DNA from 2 places in the Erwinia sp. PME.40.26/001 genome. Region 1 is predicted to be linked to the other one. Evidence: predicted binding sites of a transcription regulator. Region 1 holds the regulator's gene; the other holds the start of a gene.
The links. The regulator PurR, encoded in region 1, represses purine synthesis genes. The targets are predictions, from matches to a motif close to CANGCAAACGTTTGCNTG.
Positions count from the first base shown of each region.

Region 2: a site for PurR is predicted at 3,643-3,660, ahead of glyA (serine hydroxymethyltransferase). Genes of this name have one in related genera too.

Region 1 covers NZ_JBVHNP010000001.1:372,635-379,860, reverse strand. Annotated here, with positions in the region: gene nemA (N-ethylmaleimide reductase) at 1-487, shown strand, start outside; gene gloA (lactoylglutathione lyase) at 574-981, shown strand; gene rnt (ribonuclease T) at 1,083-1,745, shown strand; gene ACZ3HG_RS02075 (Grx4 family monothiol glutaredoxin) at 1,815-2,153, opposite strand; gene ACZ3HG_RS02070 (C40 family peptidase) at 2,539-3,411, shown strand; gene cydH (cytochrome bd-I oxidase subunit CydH) at 3,467-3,556, opposite strand; gene purR (HTH-type transcriptional repressor PurR) at 3,851-4,876, shown strand; gene punR (DNA-binding transcriptional activator PunR) at 4,887-5,804, opposite strand; gene punC (purine nucleoside transporter PunC) at 5,918-7,111, shown strand.
Region 2 covers NZ_JBVHNP010000011.1:37,060-44,285, reverse strand. Annotated here, with positions in the region: gene ACZ3HG_RS20595 (NAD(P)-binding protein) at 1-996, shown strand, start outside; gene ACZ3HG_RS20590 (c-type cytochrome) at 993-2,162, shown strand; gene hmpA (NO-inducible flavohemoprotein) at 2,253-3,437, opposite strand; gene glyA (serine hydroxymethyltransferase) at 3,770-5,023, shown strand; gene ACZ3HG_RS20575 (3-phenylpropionate MFS transporter) at 5,147-6,283, shown strand; gene csiE (stationary phase inducible protein CsiE) at 6,284-7,226, opposite strand, start outside.

The DNA of each region.
Region 1 (7,226 bases):
TGGCAGCATCGAAAACCGCACCCGCTTTGCGCTGGAAGTCGTTGATGCTGCCATTGCCGGCTGGAGCGCGGATCGTATTGGTATCCGTATCTCTCCGCTGGGGCCGTTTAACGGTCTGGATAATGGTGAAGATCAGGAAGAAGCGGCACTGTACTTTATTGCTGAACTGGCAAAACGTCAGCTGGCTTATCTGCACATTTCAGAACCAGACTGGGCCGGTGGAAAACCTTACACCCACGAATTCCGTCAGGCGATCCGCGCTGTGTACCCGAGCGTGATTGTCGGTGCAGGGGGCTACACGGCTGAAAAAGCGGAAGATCTGATTGAGCAGGGGCTGATTGATGCGGTGGCATTTGGTCGTAGCTATATTGCTAACCCGGATTTAGTCGCCCGGCTGAAAACTGACGCGCCGCTGAACGAACCGAAGCCGGAAAGCTTTTACGGCGGCAGTGCGGAAGGCTATACCGACTATCCGTTCCTCGGTTAATCACGCCAAAAGTTCGCAGCGGCAGGCATTGCCGCTATACTGCATTTTTCCGTCATCGTCTGATGACGCCGATAGAAGAGGATGTTATGCGTTTACTTCACACCATGCTGCGCGTTGGCGATCTGCAACGTTCCGTTGATTTTTATACCAAAGTGCTGGGCATGCGCCTGCTTCGCACCAGTGAAAATACCGAGTATAAATACACCCTCGCCTTTGTCGGCTACACCGACGAGAGCGAAGGGGCGGTGATTGAGCTGACCTATAACTGGGGCGTGGACAGCTACGACCTGGGCGATGCGTACGGACATATCGCGCTGGGCGTGGATGATGTCGCCGCCACCTGCGATCGTATCCGCAACGACGGCGGTAACGTCACGCGTGAAGCCGGCCCGGTCAAAGGCGGCACCACAGTGATTGCGTTTGTTGAAGATCCCGATGGCTACAAAATTGAGCTTATCGAAAACAAACACGCCGGTAACGGTATCGGACAGTAATTATTTCGGGTGCCTTTTGGGCACCCGACCTCCCTCCCTGCTGCATCCCCCGACAAAATTTGCCATAATGCGCGCTGCCTTTTTTCCCCTGTGAGAAGCTGATGTCTGAATCGAATGAACTGAATACCCTTAGCAGCCGTTTTCGCGGTTTTTATCCAGTCGTTATTGATGTTGAAACCGCCGGTTTCGATGCCAGAACTAACGCCTTACTGGAAATCGCAGCGGTCACGCTAAAGATGGATGACAACGGCTGGCTGGAAAAGGATGAGACCCTCCATTTCCACGTCGAGCCTTTTGTCGGTTCAGTTCTGCAACCTGAGGCGCTGGCATTTAACGGTATTGACCCCGAAAACCCGCTTCGTGGCGCGGTCAGTGAATACGACGCGCTGCACGCCATTTTCAAACTGGTGCGTAAAGGCATTAAAGAGAGCGGCTGTAGCCGGGCGATCATGGTGGCGCATAACGCCACCTTCGACTTGAACTTTGTCAATGCCGCCGCCGAACGCGCCAGCATGAAGCGTAACCCCTTCCATCCCTTCGTCACTTTTGACACGGCGGCCCTGAGCGGGCTGGTACTGGGGCAAACGGTTCTGGCAAAAGCGTGCACCGCAGCGGGAATGCCGTTTGATAATGCCCAGGCGCACTCTGCCCTGTACGACACCCTGCAGACCGCTGACCTGTTCTGTGAGCTGGTGAACCGCTGGAAACGGCTTGGCGGCTGGCCGCTGCCAGCCGATCCGGCACATAACGACAGCGAAGCGTAACGCCATCACGTCGTAAAAAAAACCGGGCCTGAAAAGGCCCGGTTTTTTTATGCCGGCACGCTGCCTGGCTTACTCAGCAGCATCAGACGGATATTTTTGCGCCGTCTCTTTAATAAGCTGCTGCAGTTCGCCGCGCTGGTACATTTCAATAATAATGTCGCAGCCACCGACCAGCTCACCGTCCACCCACAGCTGTGGGAAGGTTGGCCAGTTAGCATATTTTGGCATCTCTGCGCGAATGTCAGGGTTCTGCAGAATATCAACGTACGCGAAACGCTCACCGCAGGCAGACAGTGCCTGAACGGCCTGAGCAGAGAAACCGCAGCTTGGCAGTTTCGGAGAACCTTTCATGTATAACAGAATAGGGTTTTCAGCGATCTGGCGTTGAATTTTTTCAACAGTACTCATAAATGTCTTCCTCAATACAATACTTCATGTGTAGGCTAGGCGCAGCCTGCTTATTGTAGCGACTCTGTCCGGGTGATGAAAATGACATTTTTACATGGCGAAAGGGTAAAAATGTGACCTGAGAACAAAACAGGGAAACAAAATAACATTTTCTTATCATCGCTGCTGCACAAGTTAGCGCCCGTTTTGCGTTTACTGCTGAGATAAACAACTGATACCGTTCAATTTTGCGCCATTTACTTGATCTGTATTATTGAAACAAAAAAGACCTTACCCTTTGTTAAGAAGTTAGATTAGAATTGCCCTAACCTTCTGCCTTCGCGCAGAAATGCCTTTTCTGACTCCGTTGCGACCTTTTGCAGCGCACAAACTGTTAATGGGAACGATGCGTTTACTCATCACGCTCTGCATACTGGCTTTCACCCAGTTGTTCTTCAATATGGCGCACGCATCGCCACATACCCCTATTAATGCGAATCAGCAAAAAGCCGATCGCACTACCGCACGTGAAGATGAGCGTCGCAAACGCCGCCCGGTCAAGACCGCCTCCACGAAAAAAGTGAAAGAACCGGTCAGTAAAAAAGCAAAAGAACCCGCCAGGAAGACCGCCGCTAAAACAGCACGTCTGGTGCCGGCAAAAAAACTCAAAGAAAAAGCCAGGAGTAAAGTGGCGGCAAAACCGTTGCGCACGGCTAAAGTAACGAAAAAGTCCTTAAGCAAAAAAATCGCCGCCAACAAAAAAGCCGACAAGAAGCACTATGGTCGCGATCGCGCCGGGCGCAAAGTTGCGCAACGCGATGACGCGCAGCTTTCAGGCCCGCTGAAACTGAGTAAAGCCCACCGCGCCCGCTATCAAAAAGCGCGCGAGACAGCGATGACAAAATTGATGGGGCAACTCGGCAAACCCTATCAGTGGGGCGGTACCTCACCTAAAACCGGCTTCGACTGCAGCGGTCTGGTGTGGTACGCCTACAAAGATCTGGTGAAGTTCAAAATCCCCCGTACGGCAAATGAAATGTATCACCTGCGCGATGCCGCCTCGGTCAAACGCGATCAGCTGGAAAAAGGGGACCTGGTCTTCTTCCGCATTAACGGTCGCGGCACGGCCGACCACGTAGGGGTTTATCTGGGTGGGGGCAAATTTATTCAGTCTCCGCGCACCGGTAAAGATATCCAGGTCAGTGCACTGAGTGAAGATTACTGGCAGGAGCATTACATCGGCGCACGCCGGGTGATGACACCGAAGACAATTCGTTAACTGTGCCGTCAGCGTGATGGGTATACGGGAGGGGTCACCTCCTCCCGGGCCGGACTTAGTGCATGACTGCGGTAAAACTAAACGCAATAATCATCAGCAGTGAACCCACCACCGCCAGCGCTGTCATTTTCATATCGGTGTTCATATTTTCTCCTTAATAACCCTGCAATGTGTAAGCCAACAGATTTTCCCATACTTACCCGTAAAAATCTCGTTTTCTGCGCCCAGCCTTGTTAGAATTATTCCTTTCCGTTGCGCAACACGCCCGGAAACGTTTTAAGTCAGCGCTGCATGTCACTCTACGGATGATTTTACCCCTCCCCGAATCTTTGAGACAGCACCCCAGATCGTTCTCGTCGGGCAGCAATAGCGGCGCGCAGGCAAACGTTTAACCAAATTGTTATCAGTACGTTACGATAACACCAGGAGTAGGATTTTAATGGCAACAATTAAGGATGTGGCAAAGCGTGCCGGTGTGTCCACCACCACCGTGTCCCATGTCATCAACAAAACGCGCTTTGTAGCCGAAGAGACGCGCGAAGCGGTATGGGCGGCAATTAAAGCTTTGCATTACTCCCCCAGCGCCGTTGCCCGCAGTCTTAAGGTGAACCACACCAAAACCATCGGGCTGCTGGCCACATCCAGTGAAGCCCCCTACTTTGCCGAAATCATTGAAGCGATTGAAAACCGCTGCTTTGCTAAAGGCTATACGCTGATCCTCGGCAATGCGCATAACGATCTGCAAAAGCAGCAGGCGTATCTGTCGATGATGGCGCAGAAGCGTGTCGATGGCCTGCTGGTCATGTGTTCAGAATATCCTGACCCCCTGATAGCCATGCTGGAAGAGAACCGTAATATTCCAATGGTGGTGATGGACTGGGGCGAGTCACGCGGAGACTTTACCGATACCGTGCTCGATAACGCTTTTGAAGGCGGCTATCTGGCGGGGCGTTATCTGATCGAGCGCGGCCATCGTGATATCGGGGCGATCCCGGGACAGCTGGAACGCAATACCGGCGGCGGTCGCCATGCGGGCTTCCTGAAAGCACTGGCTGAAGCCGGGATTACCCTGCGCGATGAATGGCTGGTACAGGGCGACTTTGAACCGGAATCTGGCTACCGCGCCATGCAGCAAATACTGTCACAGAAGCAGCGTCCGACGGCGATCTTCTGTGGGGGAGATATTATGGCGATGGGTGCGATTTGCGCAGCGGACGAGATGGGGTTGCGCGTACCGCAGGATATTTCGGTGATCGGTTATGATAACGTGCGCAACGCCCGTTACTTCACCCCGGCGCTGACCACCGTACACCAGCCAAAAGAGCGTCTGGGGGAAACAGCCTTTGATATGCTGCTTGACCGCATCACCAGCAAACGTGAAGAGCAGCAGACGATTGAAGTGCATCCTTCACTGATCGAACGCCGCTCCGTTGCCGACGGCCCCTTCCGCGACTATCGCCGTTAATATCCGCGCATCAGATCCCGGGCTGTTCACTCAGCCATTCTGCATTCAGCGTTTCGGTATTGCCCAGATAGGCCAGCAACCAGTTCAGCGCCGGTGAGGCGCTGTGCTCAGACCAGCTGAGGTAGCAGGGACTGTCAGGAAACGGCGAGGCCAGCGTCAGCTCACCCAGCACCTGCTGTTGCAGCCAGGGCTGGGCAAAGTGCCCCGGTACCATCCCGACGCACAGCCCGGCACGCAGGCAGTCGAATGCGCTTTCCCAGTCCGGTACCACCAGCCGCCGCTGATTGTCCAGCGTCCAGGTTGTGCGCTTCGGCAGCGCCCGCGACGTATCCTCCAGCACCAGCGAGGGCCATTCGCGGATCAGCGCTTCACTCAGCGCGCCTTCGTAACGGTGCAGCGGATGTTGGGACTGGACTACGCAGCGCCAGTTCAGACTGCCCATGTCGCGAAAGGCAAAACGCCCCCTCACAGGAATGGCCTGGGTTGCGCCTATTGCCACGTCCACGCGACCGTCAGCCAGCGCATCCCAGACGCCGTTAAACACCTCCGGCATGATGTGCAGCTCCATGTCCGGGAAATGACGATAAAAATCCACCACCAGCTGACGCGTGCGCGCCGGCCGTACAATCCTGTCCACCGCAATGTTAATCTGCCCGCGCCAGCCGTTTGCCACCTGCTGGCAGCGGGTTCGCGTGGCAAGCATTTTTTTGATAACAGCCCGCCCCTCTTCACTGAATACGCGACCCGCCTCGGTCAACACCACGTCGCGATGGCGGCGTTCAAACAGGCTCACAGCCAGCCACTCCTCAAGCTGGCGAACGGTGTAGCTGACCGCAGATGGTACGCGATGAAGCTCTGCCGCTGCGGCGGTAAAGCTGCCCGTTCTGGCGACAGCGTCAACCACTTCGAGAGAATATTCAGACCACATAACTTGCCTTCAAATTATTTCACTGCAATAGACGAATAATAGCGTTTCACAGCGCACTCGGCACGGGATTACACTGCGCACGTGAAAAAATTGTCTGATAAGAGTTAAAAACCATGCGTTCCAAAGGATTTATGTTTTACCTGGCCATACTGAGTATGCTGGGTTTTCTTGCCACCGATATGTACCTCCCCGCTTTTGGCGTAATGCAGCAGGATCTGGGCACCCAAGCCGGTGCCATCAGCGCCAGCCTGAGTATTTTCCTTGCCGGTTTTGCCTGTGCGCAACTGGTCTGGGGCCCGCTCTCTGACCGCATCGGCCGTAAGCCCGTGCTGGTGATGGGTCTCAGCCTGTTCGCCATTGGCTGCGCCGCCATGCTGTGGGTGGAGTCGGCACCCTGGCTGCTGGCGATGCGCTTTGTGCAGGCCGTCGGCGTATGTGCAGCGGCCGTCAGCTGGCAGGCGCTGGTCGTTGATCGCTACAGCGGTGCGCAGGCCAATCGCATATTTGCCACGATTATGCCGCTGGTGGCGCTGTCTCCCGCGCTGGCACCCTTGCTGGGAGCCTGGCTGTTACAGCACTTTTCCTGGCGCGCTATCTTCGTCGCACTGCTGGTGATAAGCGTGATGCTGCTGATCCCAACGCTGCGCCTGCCATCGCCTTCCCGCGTTGTCAAAGACACGGTGAAAACGCCCGCGCCTGGCTTCTTTACCTTGCTGAAATCGCCCCTCTACAGTGGCAATGTGGCAATTTATGCCGCCTGCTCCGCTAGCTTCTTTGCCTGGCTCACCGGATCGCCGTTTATTCTGGGCAAGTTAGGCCTCTCGCCCGGTGATATCGGCCTGAGCTATGTCCCCCAGACGGTGGCGTTTTTGATTGGGGGGTTCAGCTGCCGCGCCCTGCTTAATCGCTTTGCCGGACGTCAGCTACTGCCCTGGCTGCTGGCATTTTACAGCCTGAGCATTGCGGCTATTTATCTGGTGGCGTTGCAGCCTGAACCGTCGCTGTTTGCCCTGCTGCTGCCTTTCTGCGGCATGGCGATGGCGAATGGTGCTATTTATCCTATCGTGGTGTCCAGTGCCCTGCTGCCTTTTCCTCATGCGACAGGCAAAGCGGCGGCACTGCAAAACATGCTCCAGCTTGGCCTCTGCTTCCTGGCCAGCATGGTCGTGTCGACGTGGATCGAGTCCGCACTGTATACCACCACGCTGGTGATGGCAGGCACGATCTTCCTCGCCATTGCCGGTTACCTTGCGCAGCGCAGCGCAGAGCAAAAACAGGCCTGGCAGACAGCGGAAGAATCCCGCTAAATGCTCAGATAATACTTAGTTAGCACCCTAACAATAATGCGTTGAATATTCTCAGGCCTCAGCCTATAATTTATCGCGCATTATAAAATAACAAATACACAACACTTTTGAAGTT
Region 2 (7,226 bases), on a different contig from region 1:
CTGCCCGGCCTGGACGGTATGGGACTGCCGCCGCTGGATGAGGAATCTCAGGCCGATCTTGACGACCCCTACGTCTTCCACTTCCCGGACGGGAACGCCACGCTGGCCCGCCTGATGGTGCGCAAACTTATTCCGTCTGTGACCTCCGCCGGACAGAATATGAATGATATCGTGCAGGCGACATTTGACTACAGCCAGTTAGACCGGCCGGATTCCCCCGTCAGACTGCGCCTGAACAGCACCGGGATGCAGGTGGTAAATGTGGGTAACCACGCTGAGGTGAGCTATATGACCGGTGATACGCTGACTCGTGTACGCGCCGGACGGGTGATAATGGCCGGTTATAACATGATGATCCCCTATCTGGTGCCGCAGATGTCGCCCGCGCAGCAGGAGGCACTGAAGCAAAACGTTAAGGCACCGCTGGTCTACAGCAAGGTGAAGATTGCCAACTGGCAGCCGTTTATTCAGCTGGGCATCCACGAGTTTTATGCGCCCGGTGCGCCATACTCCCGCGTTAAGCTCGACTATCCGGTAAGCCTGGGCGGTTATCACCACCCGCACGATCCCCGGCTGCCCATCGGGCTGCACATGGTGTATGTGCCAACGCTGCCGGGCAGCGGACTCAGCCCGCGTGAGCAGTCACGCAAAGGGCGCGCCATGTTGCTGGGCACGCCGTTTTCGGTACATGAGCAGATGATCCGTGAACAGCTGCAGGCGATGCTCGGCCCGGCAGGTTTCGACCATCAGCGTGATATCCAGGCGATCACCGTTAACCGCTGGTCACACGGCTACTCTTATGCCCTGAGCGGCATGTTTGATGATGAAGAAGAGGCACAACGAACTATCGAACGCGCCCGTGCGCCCGTTGGTAATATTTTCATTGCCAACGCCGACGCCGACTGGAGCCCTTACGCACACTCGGCTATCGATCAGGCCTGGCGGGCGGTCAATGAGCCGGCAGGAGGCACGTCAGCCCCGGGGGAAGCGTCATGAAGAGGGCCATCTTCAGCCTTATGCTGCTGGCAGGCGGCCCGACCTGGGCGATGTCGCCGGGGGAATACGTGGCAAAAGCAGCCGACTGTACGGCCTGCCATACCGCGCAGGGGGGCGTACCGATGGCGGGCGGGCTGCGCTTTGCCACGCCGGTAGGGGATATTTACAGCACCAATATAACCCCTGATAAACAACACGGCATTGGACGCTACACGTTTGCAGAGTTTGACCGGGCGATGCGACAGGGTGTAGCTCGTGACGGTCATCGTCTTTATCCGGCCATGCCCTACACCGCTTATGCAAAAATGAGCGAGGCGGATATGCACGCGCTGTACGACTTTCTGCTGCGGGAGGTGCCCGCCAGTAGCCAGGCGAACCGCGACAGCGACATTCCCTGGCTGCTTTCGGCGCGCTGGCCGCTGGGCATCTGGAACGTACTGTTTCATGAAGACCGCCGTTATCAGCCTGATACGCAACAGAGTGCGCAATGGAACCGGGGGGCTTATCTTGTGCAGGGGGCAGGGCACTGCGGGAGCTGCCACACGCCGCGCGGCTGGGGAATGCAGGAGCAGGCGCTGGATCAGCAGAGTGATGTTTATCTCAGCGGCGCAGAGCTGGACGGCTGGTATGCTCCCTCGCTGAGAGGATTGCCGGAGGAGGAGCTGGTGGCGCTGTTGAAAACCGGGCGTAGTGCCCGGGGCGCGGTAGCCGGACCGATGGCGGACGTGGTCACCCACAGTACTCAGTATCTGACGGAGGCCGACCTCACCAGCATGGCCGTCTATCTGCGGAGTCTGCCTGCGGCCCCGGCAGCCCGCAGTCATCCCGCCACGCCTTCCGCCGCAGGGGCGAAAACCTATGCCATGTACTGTTCAACCTGCCACGGCAGTGAGGGTGAGGGCAACGCTCACACCATTCCTGCGCTGGCAGGGAATGCCACGCTTACGGCGGACAATCCGCTGACCGCGCTGCGCGTGGTGCTGGACGGGGCACAGACGCCTGTTACACAGCAGGGGATGGCGCAGACCATGCCGGGTTACGGCTGGGCGCTGAATGATGTTCAGATGGCCGAACTGATGAACTACGTGCGTCACAGCTGGGGCAATCAGGCCCCGGGGGTGAAACCTGAGCAGGTGACGGAGGCGCGCCGTCAGGCGGAGAAATAGGGCGGAAAGACATCCGGGGTGAAACGGGTGGAACCCTGTCGCCTGCTGCTGACATTCAGCAACAGGCGAAGGTGTCCCCGCAGGGCCGGGTTACAGCGCCTTATGCGGACCAAAGACTTCATAATGAATACGGTCTTTCGTCACGCCCAGTTCGAGCAGGCGTTTCTCTACCAGCGCCATAAAGGCCAGCGGTCCGCACAGATAGTAGTGCATGGCCGGATCGCTCAGACGGGATTCCAGCGGCAGCAGGTTCATCAGCCCGCGGCTGTCGTAGCGGCCCTGATCCTGTTCCTGCGGATGGTTATACCAGACATGCTGCCAGAACTGCGGCAGCCGTGCGCCCAGTCTGGTCACTTCTTCAGCGAAGGCGTGTGTGGCCCCGTTTTCCGTGGCGTGCAGCCACTGGACACAGGCAGGATGTTTGTCGGCTGCCAGCTGGTTCAGCATGGCCAGCATGGGCGTCAGGCCCACACCACCCGAAATCAGTGTCACTGGTGTCTCCGGGGTCACATCGAGGAAGAAATCCCCGGCGGGCGGTGCCAGGTGGACCCGCTGGCCCGGCTGTTGCTGATGCAGCCAGCTGGAAAGAACCCCCCCTTCCTCATGACGAACGGCAATACGGTAGTCGCGACCGTTTGGTGTGCGGGTCAGTGAGTACTGGCGGATCTCCTGATTGGCAAAAGAGGGATCTTTCACCCACAGGGCGAGATACTGGCCGGGTTTGTAGTCTGCCACTGGCTGACCGTCCGTCGGGGTGAGGATAAAGCTTTTGATCACCGTGCTTTGTGGCGTGATCTCACTCATGACAAACTCACGCTGCCCCCCCCGCCAGCCCCCGACTTTCTCCTCGGTCTCTTCATAAATCTGCTCTTCGCGCTGGACAAAAATCCCCGCCAGCACGCCATAGGCTTTACCCCAGGCCTCAAGGACTTCTTCTCCCGGATGCAGCATTTCATCAATGCTGGCCAACAGGTGCTTACCGACAATGGGATACTGGTCCGGGCGGATCGCAAAACTGGTATGTTTCTGGGCGATTTTTTCCACCGCAGGGCCCAGGGCCGCAAGGTTATCCAGGTTGCTGGCATAGGCGCAGACGGCATTAAACAGCGCTTCAGGCTGGTTGCCGCTGCTCTGATTGCTCATATTAAAAATGTCTTTCAGCTCAGGATTGTGGCTGAACATACGCTGATAGAAATGGGCGGCCAGGCGCGGGCCGAGTGCAGCAATGGCGGGAATGGTGGATTTCACAGTAGCAATGGTTTGGCTGTCCAGCATGGCGTGCTCCTTAGCAGGGATTATAAACATGTATTTTAAATGTATCTTATAACCGCGCAGCTAATTCTGTAAATACACCTTATGAGTTAAGGGGTATTTTTTCGCACGTAACATCCGCTTCAGAACAACAGCCTGTCTGCGGCGGGCGAGGATACGCCCCGATCGGGGGCTGGCAGAAAACTGTAACTAACCCTTGCCAATCCTGAAGCCAATCGTTTGCGTAAAAAGGCGGCCGTGATGCTATTCAACGGGTGGGTAAACAGTTTAAACTGTTTACCATCACCCCCGAGGGGGCATTCATTTTTGAAAGTCAGTTGAGTCAGGAGATGCAGATGTTAAAGCGTGAAATGAACATTGCCGATTACGATGCCGAATTATGGCAGGCGATGGAGCAGGAGAAAGTGCGTCAGGAAGAGCACATCGAGCTGATTGCCTCAGAGAACTACACCAGCCCACGCGTGATGCAGGCTCAGGGATCTCAGTTGACCAACAAGTACGCGGAAGGGTATCCGGGCAAACGCTACTACGGTGGCTGTGAGTATGTGGATATCGTTGAGCAACTGGCGATTGACCGTGCGAAAGCGCTGTTCGGTGCCGACTACGCTAACGTGCAGCCGCACTCAGGTTCTCAGGCCAACTTCGCCGTTTATACCGCGCTGCTGCAGCCGGGCGATACCATTCTGGGGATGAACCTGGCCCACGGTGGCCACCTGACTCACGGTTCCCCGGTTAACCTGTCCGGTAAACTGTACAACGTTATTCCTTACGGCATCGACGAAAGCGGTAAGATTGATTACAACGAACTGGCCGAACTGGCGAAAAAGCACCAGCCGAAAATGATCGTGGGCGGCTTCTCTGCTTACTCAGGCGTGTGCGACTGGGCCAAAATGCGTGAAATCGCCGACACGGTAGGCGCTTACCTGTTCGTCGATATGGCGCACGTTGCGGGTCTGATCGCGGCTGATGTCTACCCTAACCCCGTTCCTCATGCGCACATCGTGACGTCGACCACCCACAAAACGCTGGCCGGTCCGCGTGGCGGTCTGATCCTGGCGCACGGCGGCGACGAAGATTTTTACAAGAAGCTGAACTCTGCCGTCTTCCCAGGTGGCCAGGGTGGCCCGTTGATGCACGTTATCGCGGGGAAAGCGGTCGCCTTCAAAGAAGCGATGGAGCCTGAGTTCAAAACCTATCAGCAGCAGGTTGCTAAAAACGCCAAAGCGATGGTGGAAGTCTTCCTGGCGCGTGGCTACAACGTTGTCTCCGGCGGTACGCACAACCACCTGTTCCTGCTGGACCTGGTGGACAAGAACCTGACCGGTAAAGAAGCGGATGCTGCCCTGGGTCGTGCCAATATTACCGTGAACAAAAACAGCGTTCCTAACGATCCGAAGAGCCCGTTTGTGACGTCCGGTATCCGTATCGGCTCCCCGGCGGTGACCCGTCGCGGCTTTAAAGAAGCAGAAGTCCGCGAACTGGCAGGCTGGATCAGCGATATTCTTGACAATATCAATGACGAAGGCGTGAGCGAGCGCGTGAAGAAGCAGGTACTGGATATCTGTGCGCGCTTCCCGGTTTACGCATAACCTGAGCGCGTCTCCTCGCAGCCACAGGGGAGCCTGACCACTGATAGCGGGACACCAACGTGTCCCGCTATTTTTTTATCTCCCGCCACGGTGTACATTAGCCTCCACTTTGTCGGAGGGAAAATGACGATACGTTCCACGTACTGGCTTGGACTGAGCTACTTCACCTACTTTTTCGCCTATGGCGTCTATCTGCCTTTCTGGGGCGTCTGGTTAAAAGACAGCGGTCTGCAGCCGGAAAAAATCGGTCTGTTACTGGGGTGTGGCATGATTGCGCGCTTTGCCGGTAGCCTGATGATTGCTTCCCGCGTTACCAATCCCTCCCGACTGATTACGGTGCTGCGCCTGCTGGCGCTCCTGACCCTGCTGTTTGCGCTCGGCTTTTGGGCGGGTTCCCAGTGGTTATGGCTGTTGCTGGTGATGGTGGGGTTCAACCTGTTCTTCTCACCGCTGGTTCCCCTGAGCGATGCGCTGGCCGCCACCTGGCAGCGGCAGATTGCGCTGCCCTACGGCCCGGTGCGGCTCTGGGGATCGCTCGCCTTTGTTATCAGTTCAGCCCTCACCGGCGTGCTGGTGACTCATTTTTCCTACCACGCTATTTTAGTGCTGCTGTGTGTGGGCTGCGGGGCGATGATCGGCGGGATGCTGCTGCGGCCTGCGGTGATGCCGCAGGGGGCGGAAAAACAGGCACAGCATGCCGGATGGGCGCAGTGGAAGCAGATGCTGAGTGAGAACGCCGTCTGGCGTTTCCTGCTGTGCGTGACGCTGATGCAGGGGGCACATGCGGCCTATTACGGGTTCAGCGCCATCTACTGGCAGGAGGCGGGCTACTCATCGGGCACGGTGGGCTACCTGTGGTCGCTGGGGGTGGTGGCTGAAATCATCATTTTTGCCGCCAGCCACCGGCTGTTTCGCCGCTGGAGCGCGAGTGATCTGCTGCTACTTTCCTGTATTTCGGCGCTGGTACGCTGGAGTATCATGGCTTCATCCACCGATCTGGGCTGGCTGATCGCCGCACAAATTCTCCACTGCGGCAGTTTCACCCTCTGCCATCTGGCCGCGATGCGCTTTATCGCCGCCCGTGACGGCGGAGAAGTTATCCGGCTGCAGTCCGTCTACTCGGCGCTGGCGATGGGCGGCGGGATCGCCCTGATGACCATGGTCTGTGGCGTGCTGTTCCAGCATCTGCAGGGGGGCGTATTCTGGGTGATGGCGCTACTGGTTGTACCGGTGCTCTTCCTGCGGCCAAAAGTGAGCTGATTACGACTCCAGCAGCGTACGGATGCTGCGCTGCTGGTGTTCTCCCAGCGGCAGTTCCGCATGGATCAGCGGGGGAGAATAGAGCGGCAGCGGGGTGGCATAGGGGGTGATCACCAGCGCGATGCCTTTCGGCGCACTGTGACGCTGGAAATCGGCAACATCCTGATACTTGATATTCAGCGGCAGCAGCGTCAGTTCGCGCAGCTGCTGTTCGACCTGACGTTCCAGCTCCCGATCGTGACCGATCAACAACAGCACCTGTTTTTCCTGCAGGGCGCTCTCCTGCATCAGCCACGCCCCGAAAATAATCGCAATCAGCCCCATCTCTTCATCGCTGAACTGGACACCGTACTGCTGTTCAAAAGCGGCCACCGCCTCACGGGTGGTGCGTAACAGCCGGGGATACTGCTGGGCGATATCCTCAACCAGGCTGTGGTCAATGCCGATAGCGAACAGCGCACGCTCCAGGGCCTGTGCCAGATGCGTATACAGCTGCGCACTGAGCCCGTCATCATTACTGAACACCATGCCCGACAGCGCCTGAAAGCGTTGAATCAACAGCTGAACAGACTGCAGCAGCTGGCGCTCATGCTCTGCGTGAGGATGTTGCAGCATCGGGATATGCAGCTGGCTGAAGAGCAGGGTAAGCAGGTCGCTCTCACTGGCGGTGGCCTGATAGCCACGCTTGCGCCAGCAGCGGACTATCTCCTCCGCCAGCGCCGACTCGCTTTTTCCTCTCAGCCACCGCTGCTGAACCGGGGTGAAGGTGGGTTGGCAGGGCCAGGCGAGGGAAAAACGCAGCCAGACCTGCAGGAACTGGGCGTCACGGGGGCTGAACTCCCGCCCCAGATGCAGTGAGCAGTGCTGAATTAGCGCCAGCAGATTGTGTTCATCATACAACGCTTTATCAACGGGTAGCGAATGAAGCTGCTGTCTGATGGCG